4 regions of the Embleya sp. NPDC020630 genome follow, and region 4 is predicted to be linked to each of the others. Evidence: riboswitches for the same ligand, from Rfam matches in the RefSeq annotation. Region 4 holds a riboswitch; each other region holds the start of a gene.
The links. Region 4 has a riboswitch for cyclic di-AMP ahead of ACH4XV_RS34155 (NlpC/P60 family protein). Riboswitches for the same ligand answer to the same signal wherever they lie in the genome.

Region 1: it holds a riboswitch for cyclic di-AMP, as region 4 does, so the genes downstream of both, ACH4XV_RS01910 (transglycosylase family protein) here and ACH4XV_RS34155 (NlpC/P60 family protein) in region 4, are expected to answer to the same signal.
Region 2: it holds a riboswitch for cyclic di-AMP, as region 4 does, so the genes downstream of both, ACH4XV_RS25720 (transglycosylase family protein) here and ACH4XV_RS34155 (NlpC/P60 family protein) in region 4, are expected to answer to the same signal.
Region 3: it holds a riboswitch for cyclic di-AMP, as region 4 does, so the genes downstream of both, ACH4XV_RS42310 (NlpC/P60 family protein) here and ACH4XV_RS34155 (NlpC/P60 family protein) in region 4, are expected to answer to the same signal.

Annotation. Positions count from the first base shown of each region.
Region 1 covers NZ_JBIRUB010000001.1:454,696-457,882, forward strand. Annotated here, with positions in the region: gene ACH4XV_RS01900 (phosphoenolpyruvate hydrolase family protein) at 1-704, shown strand, start outside; gene ACH4XV_RS01905 (EthD family reductase) at 781-1,116, shown strand; cyclic di-AMP (ydaO/yuaA leader) riboswitch at 1,318-1,500, shown strand; gene ACH4XV_RS01910 (transglycosylase family protein) at 1,606-2,226, shown strand; gene ACH4XV_RS01915 (nucleobase:cation symporter-2 family protein) at 2,284-3,187, opposite strand, start outside.
Region 2 covers NZ_JBIRUB010000007.1:418,677-421,863, forward strand. Annotated here, with positions in the region: gene ACH4XV_RS25715 (glycerophosphodiester phosphodiesterase family protein) at 1-24, shown strand, start outside; gene ACH4XV_RS25720 (transglycosylase family protein) at 187-1,407, opposite strand; cyclic di-AMP (ydaO/yuaA leader) riboswitch at 1,476-1,713, opposite strand; gene ACH4XV_RS25725 (DUF1345 domain-containing protein) at 2,258-2,572, opposite strand; gene ACH4XV_RS25730 ((Fe-S)-binding protein) at 2,833-3,187, opposite strand, start outside.
Region 3 covers NZ_JBIRUB010000026.1:2,457-5,643, forward strand. Annotated here, with positions in the region: gene ACH4XV_RS42305 (DUF72 domain-containing protein) at 1-83, opposite strand, end outside; gene ACH4XV_RS42310 (NlpC/P60 family protein) at 273-1,364, opposite strand; cyclic di-AMP (ydaO/yuaA leader) riboswitch at 1,373-1,510, opposite strand; gene ACH4XV_RS42315 (winged helix-turn-helix transcriptional regulator) at 1,995-2,459, opposite strand; gene ACH4XV_RS42320 (MFS transporter) at 2,664-3,187, shown strand, end outside.
Region 4 covers NZ_JBIRUB010000013.1:126,854-130,040, forward strand. Annotated here, with positions in the region: gene ACH4XV_RS34150 (methyltransferase) at 1-700, shown strand, start outside; gene ACH4XV_RS34155 (NlpC/P60 family protein) at 835-1,797, opposite strand; cyclic di-AMP (ydaO/yuaA leader) riboswitch at 1,804-1,960, opposite strand; gene ACH4XV_RS34160 (DNA-binding protein) at 2,593-3,069, shown strand; gene ACH4XV_RS34165 (TMEM165/GDT1 family protein) at 3,103-3,187, opposite strand, start outside.

The DNA of each region.
Region 1 (3,187 bases), on a different contig from region 4:
GCCGGGGTTCGTTGGCGGGACTGCTGCCGTACGGCGACGCCAACGCGATCGTGGTGGAGATGGCGGGCGAAGTGCTGCCGGTGGTGCGCAGTACCCCGGTCCTCGCGGGGGTGTGCGGCACCGATCCGTTCCGGATCATGCCGCACTTCCTGGACCAACTCGCGGCCATGGGCTTCGCGGGAGTGCAGAACTTCCCGACGGTCGGCCTGTTCGACGGTGTCTTCCGGCAGAACCTGGAGGAGACCGGGATGGGCTACGACCTGGAGGTGGAGATGATCCGGCTGGCGGCGGAGCGCGGCTTGCTCACGGCGCCGTACGTCTTCGACCCCGAGCAGGCCCGTGCGATGGCGGCGGCCGGCGCCGATGTGCTGGTGCCGCACCTGGGCCTGACCACCAAGGGCAGCATCGGCGCGACCACCGCGGTCACCCTCGACCAGGCGGTTGAGCGGGTGCAGGAGATGCGCGACGCGGCGGCGGAGGTCGATCCCGACGTGCTGGTGCTGTGCCACGGCGGGCCGATCGCCGAACCCGAGGACGCGGCGTACGTGCTGGCCCACACCACCGGCGTGGTCGGCTTCTTCGGCGCCTCCAGCATGGAGCGCCTGCCGACCGAGGTGGCCATCACCGAGCAGGCACGGGCGTTCAAGAGCATCACCCCGAGTGGGGACGCCGCCACGACGGGCGACACCCCGGCACATCCGTAACGACCGCGCCCGGCAGCAGCCGCCTGGCGCAAGCGCACGTCCGTCCGTCCGACCATCACGAGCGTGAGGACCCGGCATGTACAAGTTGACCGTGCTCTACGGCCACCCCGAAGACCCGGCGGCGTTCGACTCCTATTACTGGGACAAGCACGTCCCGCTGGCCCGCACCATGCCGGGGCTGACCGGCTGGACCATCGGCAAGTGCGAACCGGATCCGTCCGGCGCGAAGCCGCCCTATTACCTGGTGGTCGCGCTGTACGCGCCCTCGCGCGCGGAACTCGAGGCTGTGCTGGATTCGCCCGAGGGGCGGGCCACGGTGGCCGATGTGCCCAATTTCGCGACCGGCGGCGCGACGTTCCTCTGGGACGAGGAGCGGGTAGTGGTTCCGGTAGAGCTGCCCGCGACGGAATAGCCCGTCGCTGACGCACGCGTGACCACGCGGCCGCGCACCGTGTACGCCGGAGCCGTGACCTGCAAGGATGGCGACAAATCGGGCAAATAGGTGTTATTCCCCCTTATGGGGGACGTCACAAACCGCCCGAAATGTTTGCCAACCCGGCGAACCGGTGCGTAGCTTCGTGGTTGTTCGCACAAGCGGACTCCCCGGGCGGTACGCCGAATCCTGCCGCCGCCCGAGGGAAGCAGTCGAAATTGACTGGCGGCAGGAGCGGGGGAACCAAGTGAGCCGACATCGGCACTGCCGATGCCTGGGGTGAAGCCATGCCTGTGACAGGCGAGGCCGGGCCAATCGTCCGAACCCGACAGCTAACTTCGTAGGCGCCCGACGAGGTAATCAATGACCTTCCGTGCCATCACCGCTCCGGTTCGTTCGCTCTCTCGTGGCCGTCGCGCCGGCATCGCCGTCGCCGCGGGTGCGGGTCTCGTCCTTCCTCTCGTGGGCATGGCGGGCAGCGCGAACGCCGCGACTTCGTCCACCTGGGACGCGGTCGCCCAGTGCGAGAGCACCGGCAACTGGAGCATCAACACGGGCAACGGCTTCTCCGGCGGTCTGCAGTTCACCCCGAGCACCTGGAACGCGTTCGGCGGCAGCCAGTACGCGGCCAGCGCCGCGCAGGCCTCCAAGGCGCAGCAGATCGCCGTCGCCGAGCGGGTCCTGGCGAGCCAGGGCCCCGGCGCCTGGCCGGTCTGCTCCGTGAAGGCCGGCCTGGGCAAGGGCGGCGACGCCAACGCCACGGCCGAGTCCTCGACCGCCGGCAAGACCAAGTCCTCGGTCGAGCCGAAGGCCGAGCCCAAGTCCGAGGCCAAGCCCGCGACCGGCAACGCGCCGAAGCTCAACGTGCAGCCCAAGCAGGACGTCGCCAAGCAGGACGCGCCGAAGTCGGCCGCGACCGAGCGGGCGTCGGGCTCCGGCACCTACACCGTCAAGTCCGGTGACACGCTGTCCGCGATCGCGGCCAAGCTCGGTGTCAAGGGCGGCTACAAGGCCCTGCACACGGCCAACGCCGGCGTCATCGGCGACAACCCGAACGTGATCGCGGTGGGCACCAAGCTCGCCGTCTGATCTCCCCTCACCACGTGGGCCCCGCCGAACACTTCGGCGGGGCCCACGTGCATGTGGTCATGCTCGAGTGGGCTGTTGGGCGGACTGGGCCGGCAACGTGACGGCGGGGTCGGTGGGTTCGGCGGGCGCCTTGCCGCCCGCGCGACTGGTGTGGTTGAGCAGCAGGTTGAGCACGACCGCCACGATCAGCGCATTGGAGCCGGCGTTCGGATCGGCCTTGCCCAGGGTGCGGATGCCGGCCACCGCGACGGTGCCGAACAGGACCACGCCCGCGCCGCCGAGTATGGGCTGCGGGACCAGCGCGACCAGGCCGCCGACAATCGGCATCAGGCCCATGAGGACCAGGAAGCCGCCGCAGACCGCGACCACGAACCGGCTGCGGATCCGGGTCAGCGCGACCAGTCCGATGTTCTGCGCGAAGGCGGTGCAGGCGAAGCCGTTGAACACGCCGCCGAACGCGGTGGCCGGGCCGTCGGCACGCAGCCCGCCCGCGATGGTGCGGTCGTCGGCGGGTTTGTCCACCACCTCGCTCAGCGCGATGATGTCGGCCGTCGACTCGGTCATGCACACGATCATCACCACGAGCATCGACACGGTCACCGATACGTCGAACTGCGGTGCCCCGAAGGCGAAGGGCCTTGGCACCTCGAACATCGCGAGGCCGCTCAGCGCGTCCCCGTCCACCCGGTCGAACGGGATGGCCGGTAGCGTGCCGACGAGCAGCCCGAGCAGGACCGCGACACGCTGCCCGAATCCGGTCAGCACCCGATGCAGGACCAGGATCGCCACCAGCGTCGCGGCGGCGAGGCCCAGATTGGTCATCGAGCCGTAGTCGGCCGCCTTCCGGTCGCCGCCCTGCGCCCAGTTGCCCGCCACCGGCGGCAGGGACACGCCGATCAGGGTGATCACCGTCCCGCCGACCACCGGCGGGAAGAAGCGGACCAGTCGGCAAAAGACCGGG
Region 2 (3,187 bases), on a different contig from region 4:
AAGCGCTACCCCGCGCGGGGCTGACGCCGGGGAAGCGCCGCTCGCTCGGTGCCCGGCGGATACGGCCACTCCGGCGAACAGTGCCCACACGGCCGGCATCGTCCGCGCGGCGGGCATGGAACAGGGCCGGGCCCGTCGACGCGTGGTCGACGGGCCCGGCCCTGGAACTTCCCGGTTGTGCTCGGATCAGAGGTTGACGCCGTGCGCGCGCAGGTAGGTGACGGGGTTGATGCCGCTGCCGTAGTTCGGGGTGGTGCGGATCTCGAAGTGCAGGTGCGGGCCGGTCACGTTGCCGGTCGCGCCCGAGAGGCCGATCTGCTGACCGGTGCTCACCGTCTGGCCGGCGCGGACGCCGATGCTGGACAGGTGGGCGTACTGCGAGTACTTGCCGTCCGCGTGCTTGATGACGACCTCGTTGCCGTAGGCACCACCGTTGCCGGCGCTGACCACGGTGCCCGAGGTGATGGCCTTGACCGAGGTGCCGGTGCCGACCACGAAGTCCTGGCCGGTGTGGCTGCCGCTGGACCACATGGAGCCACCGGTGCCGAACGCGGTGCCCAGCGCGCCGTTCACCGGAGCGACGTAGCCGGAGGAGTTGACGGCGGTGCTGCCGGCCTTGGCCGAGGAGTCCTTGGCCACGACGGGGGCCTTCTCCTTGGTCACGGGCTTCGGCGCGACCTTGACCGACACGGAGGGCTTGGCCTCGGTCTTGGTCTCGACCTGGGCCTCGGTCTTGGTCTCGACCTTGGCCTCGGTCTTCGTGGCGGCCGCGGCCTTGCCGGCGAGCGAGAGCTTCTGGCCGACCAGGATCAGGTTCGGGTTGCCGCCGATGACGGACTTGTTGTCGGCGTACAGCTTGTGCCAGCCGCCCTCGACGTCCTTGGCCGCGGCGATCTTGGACAGGGTGTCGCCCTTGACCACGGAGTAGGTGGTGGTCGTGGCCGTGGTCTCGGCGGCCGGGACGACCTCGATCTTCGGGGCCTTCGGGGCCGGCGCGGACTCGACCGGCTTCTCGGCGACCTTCGGGGCGACCTTGACGGTGGCCTTGGTCGAGCCCGACTTGGCGTTGGGGGAGACGGCCGGAGCGGCGCCGCCACGGGTCAGGCCCGCGGGGCCCGAGGTGTTCGGCCACGCGCCGGGGCCCTGTACGGCGAGGACCTTCTCCGCGATGGCGATCTGCTGGTCCTTGGTGGCCAGGTCCGCACGCGGGGCGTACTGCTGACCGCCGAACTCGTTCCAGGTGCTCTGCGTGAACTGCAGGCCACCGTAGAAACCGTTGCCGGTGTTGATGTGCCAGTTGCCCGAGCTCTCGCCCATGGCGACCTTGTCCCAGACGGAGACCGGGGCGGCGGTGGCGGAGGTGGCGAAGCCGGTGATCAGCGGGGCGGCGACGATGGCGCCGGCCATGCCGAGGGTGAGCGCGAGGCGCGCGTTCTTGGGCTTGCGGGCAGGGGTGATGAACGACTGCACGAAGATTTTTCCTTCTCCCACGCCTACGAAGTGAGCTGTCGGATTCGGGCTGGAGAGTCTCGCCCGGCCGGCGTCGACTCCTCGGGTATCGAGGAGGCGGGCACGGCTTCACCCCAAGCCGTCGTTATCGAACGTCCGCGACATGCGCACGCCCGGGACGGCATTCCACTTGGTTCCCCCGCTCCTGCCTTTCGGGTTTCGTACCGTGGCCTCTCCGGCGGCAGGATTCGGCGAACCGGGAGACACATTCCGCCGAACACCGGACCGGTGCGGCGAAGCACCAAGCTACGCATACACCCGACTCGGATCCAAACATCATGTTTCGCCGAAACCGAAGATTCGGGTCGGAAGGGTGGAATTCCGGGACCGAAAGTCCCGAAGCGTCCACGCATTGTGCCCGGGACCTTCAGCGGCGAGTAAGGACGAAATCGCGGGGAGTGAGAATCGCGGAAACTCGGTTTACGGTGCGTGCGAGTTCCTGACAATCGGTGCGCGGGATGTGACGTGCGCCACGGGATTTGCCGGAAACGACGGTCTCGGGATGGTGGAAAACGGGTCGAAACGGGGGGCGACCTGCCCATTCGTGGGATGCGGCGAGGGTGAGGGCGCGCGCGTCGCGGAACCGGCGTTCGATGGGATGGCCCCTTCGGGCCGGGTGGCGCGATGGAGGCTTTCGGCCTGACTCGCACCGATTCGGGTGATTTGCCCTGTATGGACTGCCGGTGATCGAACCTCGGCTCGGGTACACCCCCTCATCGCGGGGTGGCATGTCGTCGCGGGCCGCGCCTCACGGGCTGACGAGCCCCTGAAGCACCTGGAACGCGACGGCGACCACCAGGGCGTTGTAGAAGTAGGCGCTGACGGTGTGGACGAGCACGATCCGCCGCATCCGCACACCGACGACTTCGACATCGCTGGTCGCGAACGACGTGGCGAGCGTGAAGGAGAAGTACGCGAAACTCAGGAACGACGGCGTCGTGCCCTCGGGGAACCGAAGGTCGCCGTGCCCGCCGGTGACGTCGATGACGAGGTAGATCTGCGCGAAGCCGACCTGCATCAGCGCCCACGACAGGATCACCCCGAGCGAAGCGGCGACCGTCAGTCCGAGATCACGATGACCGCCGACGAGTCGGCCGAAGCAGCCGGTGTCAGCGAAACACGGCGCGTCTCGGCGAGGTTGTGGGCCCGTGGTCCCGGCGCCTTCACTCCGAGCCGCTTGTCACTTCGCCGGAGCCTCGGGAGGGCACGGCCGAGCCGGATAGGTGTGGGTGTCTCGGGTCGGGTACGGCGTATGCGGCTCCCCCCGTGTGGAGTCGCATACGCCGAACTCGGCCCGAGACACCGGTGTCGGGCCCGTGATGGTCAGGGCGTCCGGGCGCCGCCGTTGGGTGCGGTGAGGAATTCGGCGAGGTGTACCGCGCGTACGCGCGACTTGCGGCGTCGCAGGCCGGTGCGGAGTTGGCGCAGGCAGCCGGGGTTGACCGCGACCACGACGTCGGCGCCACTGGCCTCGATCGCGTCCAGCTTGCGGTCGAGGATGCGGCGGGATTCGATCGGGCGCAGGAGGGAGTAGGTGCCGGCCGCGCCGCAGCAGTCGCCGGCCCCCGGGGTTTCCACGAAGTCGGCCACCGCGGACAGGACTTCGCGCGGTTCGCGCCATACGCCGAGGCCGTTGCGCAGGTGGCAGGAGTCCTGGAGGGTGACCCTGACCCGGCGG
Region 3 (3,187 bases), on a different contig from region 4:
TCCCGGCATTCGGCCGGATACCAACCACTGGAGACCAAGGCGGAGTCGGTCCACGAACAAGTGCCCACCGATATACGACCCATGGTCCACACGCCTACCCCGGTTCCCGGAACCTTCGCCAAGGCAAGGCAGGGCAGGCAGGGCAACCCGAGATACCGCGTGCCCCGAAGCACCGGCGGCAACGACGACGGCGATCGGTCCGGGAGGTGGGTGCCGCGCTTCCCGGGACCGATCGCCGTGAACGCGCGCGTGCTCGCGCGCGGTCGTTCGGTCTAGCCCGGGCGGACGGCCGCGTAGAACGGCATGGAGTCCAGGGGGGCCTCGGTTACGTTCTTGCCGGGGCGGGGGGCGTGGATGATCTTGCCGTTGCCGATGTACATGCCCACGTGCGAGTTGTCCGAGAAGTAGAACACCAGGTCGCCCGGCTTGAGCGCGTCCTTGGAGATCCGCGGGCCGTCGTTGACCTGGGTCCACGTCGTGCGGCTGAGCGAGACGTTGGCCGCTCGCCACGAGGCCTGGGTCAGGCCCGAGCAGTCGTACGAGTCGGGGCCGACGCCTCGCGGCGCGTACGGCTTGCCGATCTGGGCGCGCGCGAACGCGATCGCGGCCGCCGCCCGGCCGGACACGGGAACGTCCTTGCCCGTCGTCGGCGGGTCCGTCTTGTCGCGCGAGCTGCGGTCGGTCTCGGTGCGCGAACCGGCGTCGTTCTTGTGCTCGTTCGAGTCGAGGACTTCCTTCTGCTGCTGCGCGGTGAGCGTGTTCAGCAGGCGCTGCGCCTCGGTGAGCTTGTTCTGGATCTCGCCCTTGTGCCGGTTCAGCTCGGTGCGCAGCTTCTCCAGTTCCGCGAGCTGCGAGGAGGCCTCGGTGCGGTCCTGCTGGAGAACTCGGGCCTGCGCCGCGATCTGCTTCAGCTTCGCGGCCTGCTGGCCGTCGAGCTGGGACAACATCTGCGACTTCTGCAGGTAGCCCTCGGGGTCGCCGCTGAGCGCGAGCGAGAGCGACGGCGGGAGGCCGCCGCTGCGGTACTGGTTGGCCGCCAGGACACCGATCTGGTCGCGCAGCGTGTTGAGCGCGGCCTGTTCCTCGGTAATCCGGGCCTGGGTCTGGTTCGCGGTGCCCTGCTGCTTGGTGATCTGCTCGTCGACGCCGTTGGCGGCTTCGGTGGCCTTGATCGCCTCGCTGTGCAGCTGGTTGACGCGGTCCTTGGTCTGCTGGAACGACTGCGCGGGGTCCGCGCTCGCGGTGCCGGCGAAGGTCATCACACCGGTCATCGTCGCGGCGGCCGTGACCACGGTCGCGGCTGTACGCACGGCGGTGCGGGGCTTGGGCTTGCGGTGCTGCCCGGATCGACGCTGGGACGCCACTGGCGGCGGTCTCCTTCCTCGGCCGCCTACCGGGTTAGCTGACGGGTTCGGGCGGAAGAAGGCGCCCTACGGTGCCGGAGCACCGATTCACCCCAGGGACTGCGAGGGTCCCCGGTTCCGGCTTCGTGTCGCGACGACCGCGGTTGCCCACCGTCACCGAAACCCGTCACCGAATTCGGCGGAGGCGATCGTGTCGACCGGGTGGCCGACGTGGAGCCGCTCGCCTATCGCAGAACGATAGTCACAGGCGTGTCACGACCCTCACCCCGAGTCTCTACATTACCAAATCTTTGCCAAGAGTTCCGTTTCACCGGTCGTCGTATCACAGGAAAAGCACTCGGAATCCCGTAAGTCGATCTTGGACCGATTTGGCAACGATTGGCGGCAAGGATCCGCCGTCCGACCTCCGCAAACGTCGCCGCATCCGCGAAATGGGCCGATCGCGGGGATACCACTCCCGAGGCTCCGCTGTTTCGCCCGGCCTGCCCGTCCTTTTCGAACCGGACATTCACCGGTCCGGCCGAGCCGAGGCGAATACGCGACATCGAGCGACACCGAACAGGTGTGGGCAGACCCCGAACCCGGATTCGAAAATCGCCCCCGGGCCGGCACCGCGCCCACTACCCCGACCTATCCCGACACCGACCGCCCCGCCGCCACGGCCAGGTCGCCTTCCGCTCCCACACGCGCGTCGTACTCCGCCCGCGCCTCGGCGATGCGTTCCTGATGTTCCTCGGTCCAGGTGACCAGCGAGCGGATCGTGGTGTGCAGCGTGGTCCCCATCGGGGTGAGCGCGTAGTCCACCCGAGGCGGCACGACCGGATACACCGTGCGGCGCACCAGGCCGTCGCGTTCGAGCTGGCGCAGCGTCACGGTGAGCATGCGCTGGCTGATCCCGTCGATCTCCCGCCGCAACTCGGTGAAGCGCAACGTACGGCTCTCCAGGATCGCGATCACCAGAAGCGACCACTTGTCGGCGACCCGGTCGAGGATCTGCCGGACCTCGCACCCCTCGCGCACGTCCCACTGGAGGGCGTCGTAGTCCTCCTGGTTACTCGGGCAGGGGGTCGGTTCCTTCGAAGTGCCTTCTTCCATGGAAGTCGATGCTGCCGAAGGATGGGGTCGGTTACAAGAGGGAACCGGGTTCGTCCGAAGAACCGCCCCCGGCACCCCGATCCCACCGCGATCCCACCCACCCGCGTCCCGAGGGGCTGTCGCATGTCCACATCCACGTCCGCACCCGGCAGCGCCGCCGAATCCGCCCCCGAATCCACCCCCGGCGACGCCCCCGCCGGCCGAATGAGCCCCCGCGCCTGGGGCATGCTGCTCGTCCTCTGCGGCGCGATCTTCCTCGAGGGCATCGACATCGCGATGCTCAACGTCGCGCTGCCCACCATCCGCGAGGACCTGGGCATGTCCACCGGTGGCGTGAGCTGGGTGATGAGCGCGTACGTGCTCGCCTACGCCGGCTTCATGCTCCTCGGCGGCCGCACCGCCGATCTGCTCGGCCGGCGGCGGATGTTCCTCCTGTGGCTGACCGTCTTCCTGGTCTTCTCCGGCCTGGGCGGATTCGCCACCGAGGGCTGGATGCTGATCGTGGCCCGCTTCGTGACCGGCGCCTCGGCCGCCTTCATGACCCCCGCCGGGCTGTCCATCATCACCACCGGCTTCCCGGAGGGGCCGCAGCGCAACCGGGCACTGCTCTTCTACGCGGGCACCGCCGCGGGCGGCTTCTCGCTCGGCCTGGTGATCGGCGGACTGCTGACCGCGATCGATTGGCGGTTGGTGTTCTTCGTACCGGTCGCGCTCGCCGCGGTGATCCT
Region 4 (3,187 bases):
GTCGTATCTCGGCCTGGAACACACGGTGCGCACCGGCGAGGACGCGTTCACCCGGGTGCACGGCCGGGAGTCGTTCGAGTATTTCGCCGAACACCCGGACGAAGCCCGGCTGTTCCGGGAGGCGATGGCGTTCGGCACGATCGTCTTCGATGCGGTGCCGGCCGCCCTGGACCTGCCGCCGGCCGCGACGGTGGTCGATGTCGGGGGCGGCGACGGGGAGTTGCTCCTACGCGTGTTGCGCGAGCACCCGACCGCGTGCGGGGTGCTCTTCGAGCGGGGGCATGTGGTCGACGCCGCCCGGGAGTTGCTCGCCGCATCGGTCGCCGAGGACCGGTGCGATCTGGTGGTCGGCGACTTCTTCACCGATCCGCTGCCCGGCGGCGGAGACGTGTACCTGCTGGCCCGGATCCTGCACGACTGGGCGGACGCCGAGTGCCTGGTCGTGTTGCGGGCGCTGGCCCGGGCGATGCCGGTCGACGCACGCCTGGCGATCGTCGAACGGCCGATCGTCGAGGCGGGCGGGTCGGTGTTGCCGCTGCGCTTCGACATCCAGATGATGACCAACGCCCGGGGCCGCGAGCGCACGGTGGCGGAGTATCGCGCGTTGCTGGCCGAGGGCGGCTTCGAACTGCTCGACCTGCGACCGCTGCCGCTGGACATGGCGGTACTCACCGCCCGACCGCGTCTTACGCAGGAGTAGGCACCCGGCGCACGTGCAGGAAGCGGGCGTGCAACGGTGCCGTGCTCCCGACCACGGTCGGGAGCACGGCACCGGCCACTGCTGTCACTGCTGTGCGATGCTCACCCGGGCGCCGCCGCGGCCGGGTCGCGCGATCAGTTCGGGCGGGTCGCGCCGGCGATCGGCATGGTGTTGATCGAGGCGATCTCCACCGGCTTGCGCGAGTTGGCGGCGTGCACCATCTTGCCGTCGCCGATGTAGATGCCGACGTGGCTGATGCCCGAGTAGAAGAACACCAGGTCGCCGGGCTGCAGGTTGGCGATCGACACGTGCGGGTCGGCGGCGAACTGGTCGTTGGTCACGCGCGGCAGCGAGATGCCCGCCGCCTTGTACGCGGCCTGGACCAGACCCGAGCAGTCGTACGCGTTCGGGCCGGTGGCGCCGTACACGTACGGCTTGCCGACCTGCGCCTTGGCGAAGGCGACGGCCTGGAGGGCCTTGCTCGACGCGTTCGAGGAACCGCCGGTGGGCGCCTGGTTGCCCTTCGAGCCGCCGGTGGCGGGCTTGGCGGCGGGCTTGGCCGCGACGTCGACCGACGGCTTGCTCGTCGGCTTCGGCGCGGTCTTGCCCGTGACCGTGGTCTTCGGCTGGACCTGGATGCTCGGCTTGGCCGGGGCCTCCGCCTTGGGCTGCGCGGGCGCCGAGCCGGTCAGCCGCAGGGTCTGGCCGATCTCGATCAGGTCCGGGCCGGACGGGAGCACGTCGCGGTTGAGCTGGTACAGGCTCTGCCAGCCGCCGGAGACCTTGTTGGTCAGCGCGAGCTGGGACAGCGTGTCACCGGCCTGGACCAGGTAGCGGGCCTTGTCCGCGGCGGTGGTGGCCGCGGGCGCGGCGACCTCGGCCTGGACCGGGGCACTGTCGACCGCGGCGGTCGGCGTGGCCGACAGCACGGCGGAGGCGCCGGTGGGGGCCTGGTCGGTGGTGGGGACCTGTGCGTGGGCCGCACCGGCGCCGGCGACCGGGATGACGGCTCCCATGCCGGCGATGCCCACCGCCGCGACGAAGCGGCGGACGTTGGCGGGGCGGGCGGCTCGGTGGCGAGCGTTTGCGGACAGCATGAAATGGGGTCCTCTCCTGTCGCCTACGAGGTGAGCTGTCGGATTCGGACTGGAGCAGCCCGGTCGCTTCACGCGACTTCACCCCTAGCCGTCACCGGAACGATCCCGGCCACGGCGATTCACCTGGTTCCCCCGCTCCCGTCGGATTCTTCGCTGTAGACATCCCGCTGCCGGCGACGGGATTCGGCGTACCGGCGGCAGGGTTCACCCGAAAGGTGAATCGGCGAGAAAGGTAGGCAATGCGATGGGGAGATCACAACCGAATCGCAGACTTTGCGCGGAGCGTAAAGGCGGAATAAAGGTGACATCTCGGCCGGCTTCGGTCGGAAGCACCCGCGATGACGAGGGCATATCTCGGAGAGTGGCGTGACGGAGCGGTAACGGAAAATAGTCGAGATCCGTCGCCGGCCACCGAAAATGAATTGCAACCCGAAGTCGGCTATATAATTTATGTCCGTTTTATCCATGCGGGCTACATCACATTCCGGGCATCGGGTCGGCCCGCACCCCGCACCCGCACCCCGGCAGAGGGGTTTCCACCGGACAAACGTGCGGGGAGCCGTCACTGTGGTGCGTACCGCCGCCGCGAGGACGCCCTGATCCGCCTGGCCGTCTTCGGTCCGGAAGCCCTCCCGGACCCGGCCCTGCGCACGGCCCTGATGCCGCCCCCGGCGCAGCCCACGCCGGGCTGACGCGGGGGCGGGGTGGAATCAAGCCGTGTGAACAAGATGTTCAACATGAGTCATGCGACATGATCCATTGACATCGATCCGTGCGTCTCGGCATGCTGTGACCATGTCTTCGACTGCGGACACGCCCGTGACCCCCGAATCCCACGACCCCTTCACCGCGCCCGACCCCGAGCAGGCGCGGGCCCGGCGCGTACACGCCTCCCTGTTCCGGATCGCTGAGCGGCACGCGGCCACCGACGAGCAGCGCGCGCGGCAGGTGAACCCGTACATGCTCGGCCCGCACGAGGCGATCCGGCTGGTGTCGTTCCTGCTCAGCGGTATCGCGCAGCCCGCCGACGGCGAGCCGGCGGTCGACCACGCCGACATCACCGCCGCGCTGAGCCTGATCCCGATGGCCAGGGGCGAGATGGACGACCTGGAGGCGGGGCTCCTCCGAATGGCCCGGGGGCGCGAGATGACCTGGCAGGAGATCGCCTTCGGTCTGGGCCTGGGCACCCCGCAGGCGGCCCGCCAGCGCTACGAACGCCTGCTCGGCCGCACCACCCCCGAGCCGGAGGACGACCCGGCCGCTCGGGCCTGAACGCGCGCGGGTCGGCTCGCAACACCCACCGGGTCAGCCCGCGAAGACCTCGACCAGGGACCAGATCGCCAGGCCGAGCATGCACACCCCGCCGATCCGCTGCACGGTCTGCAGCGGC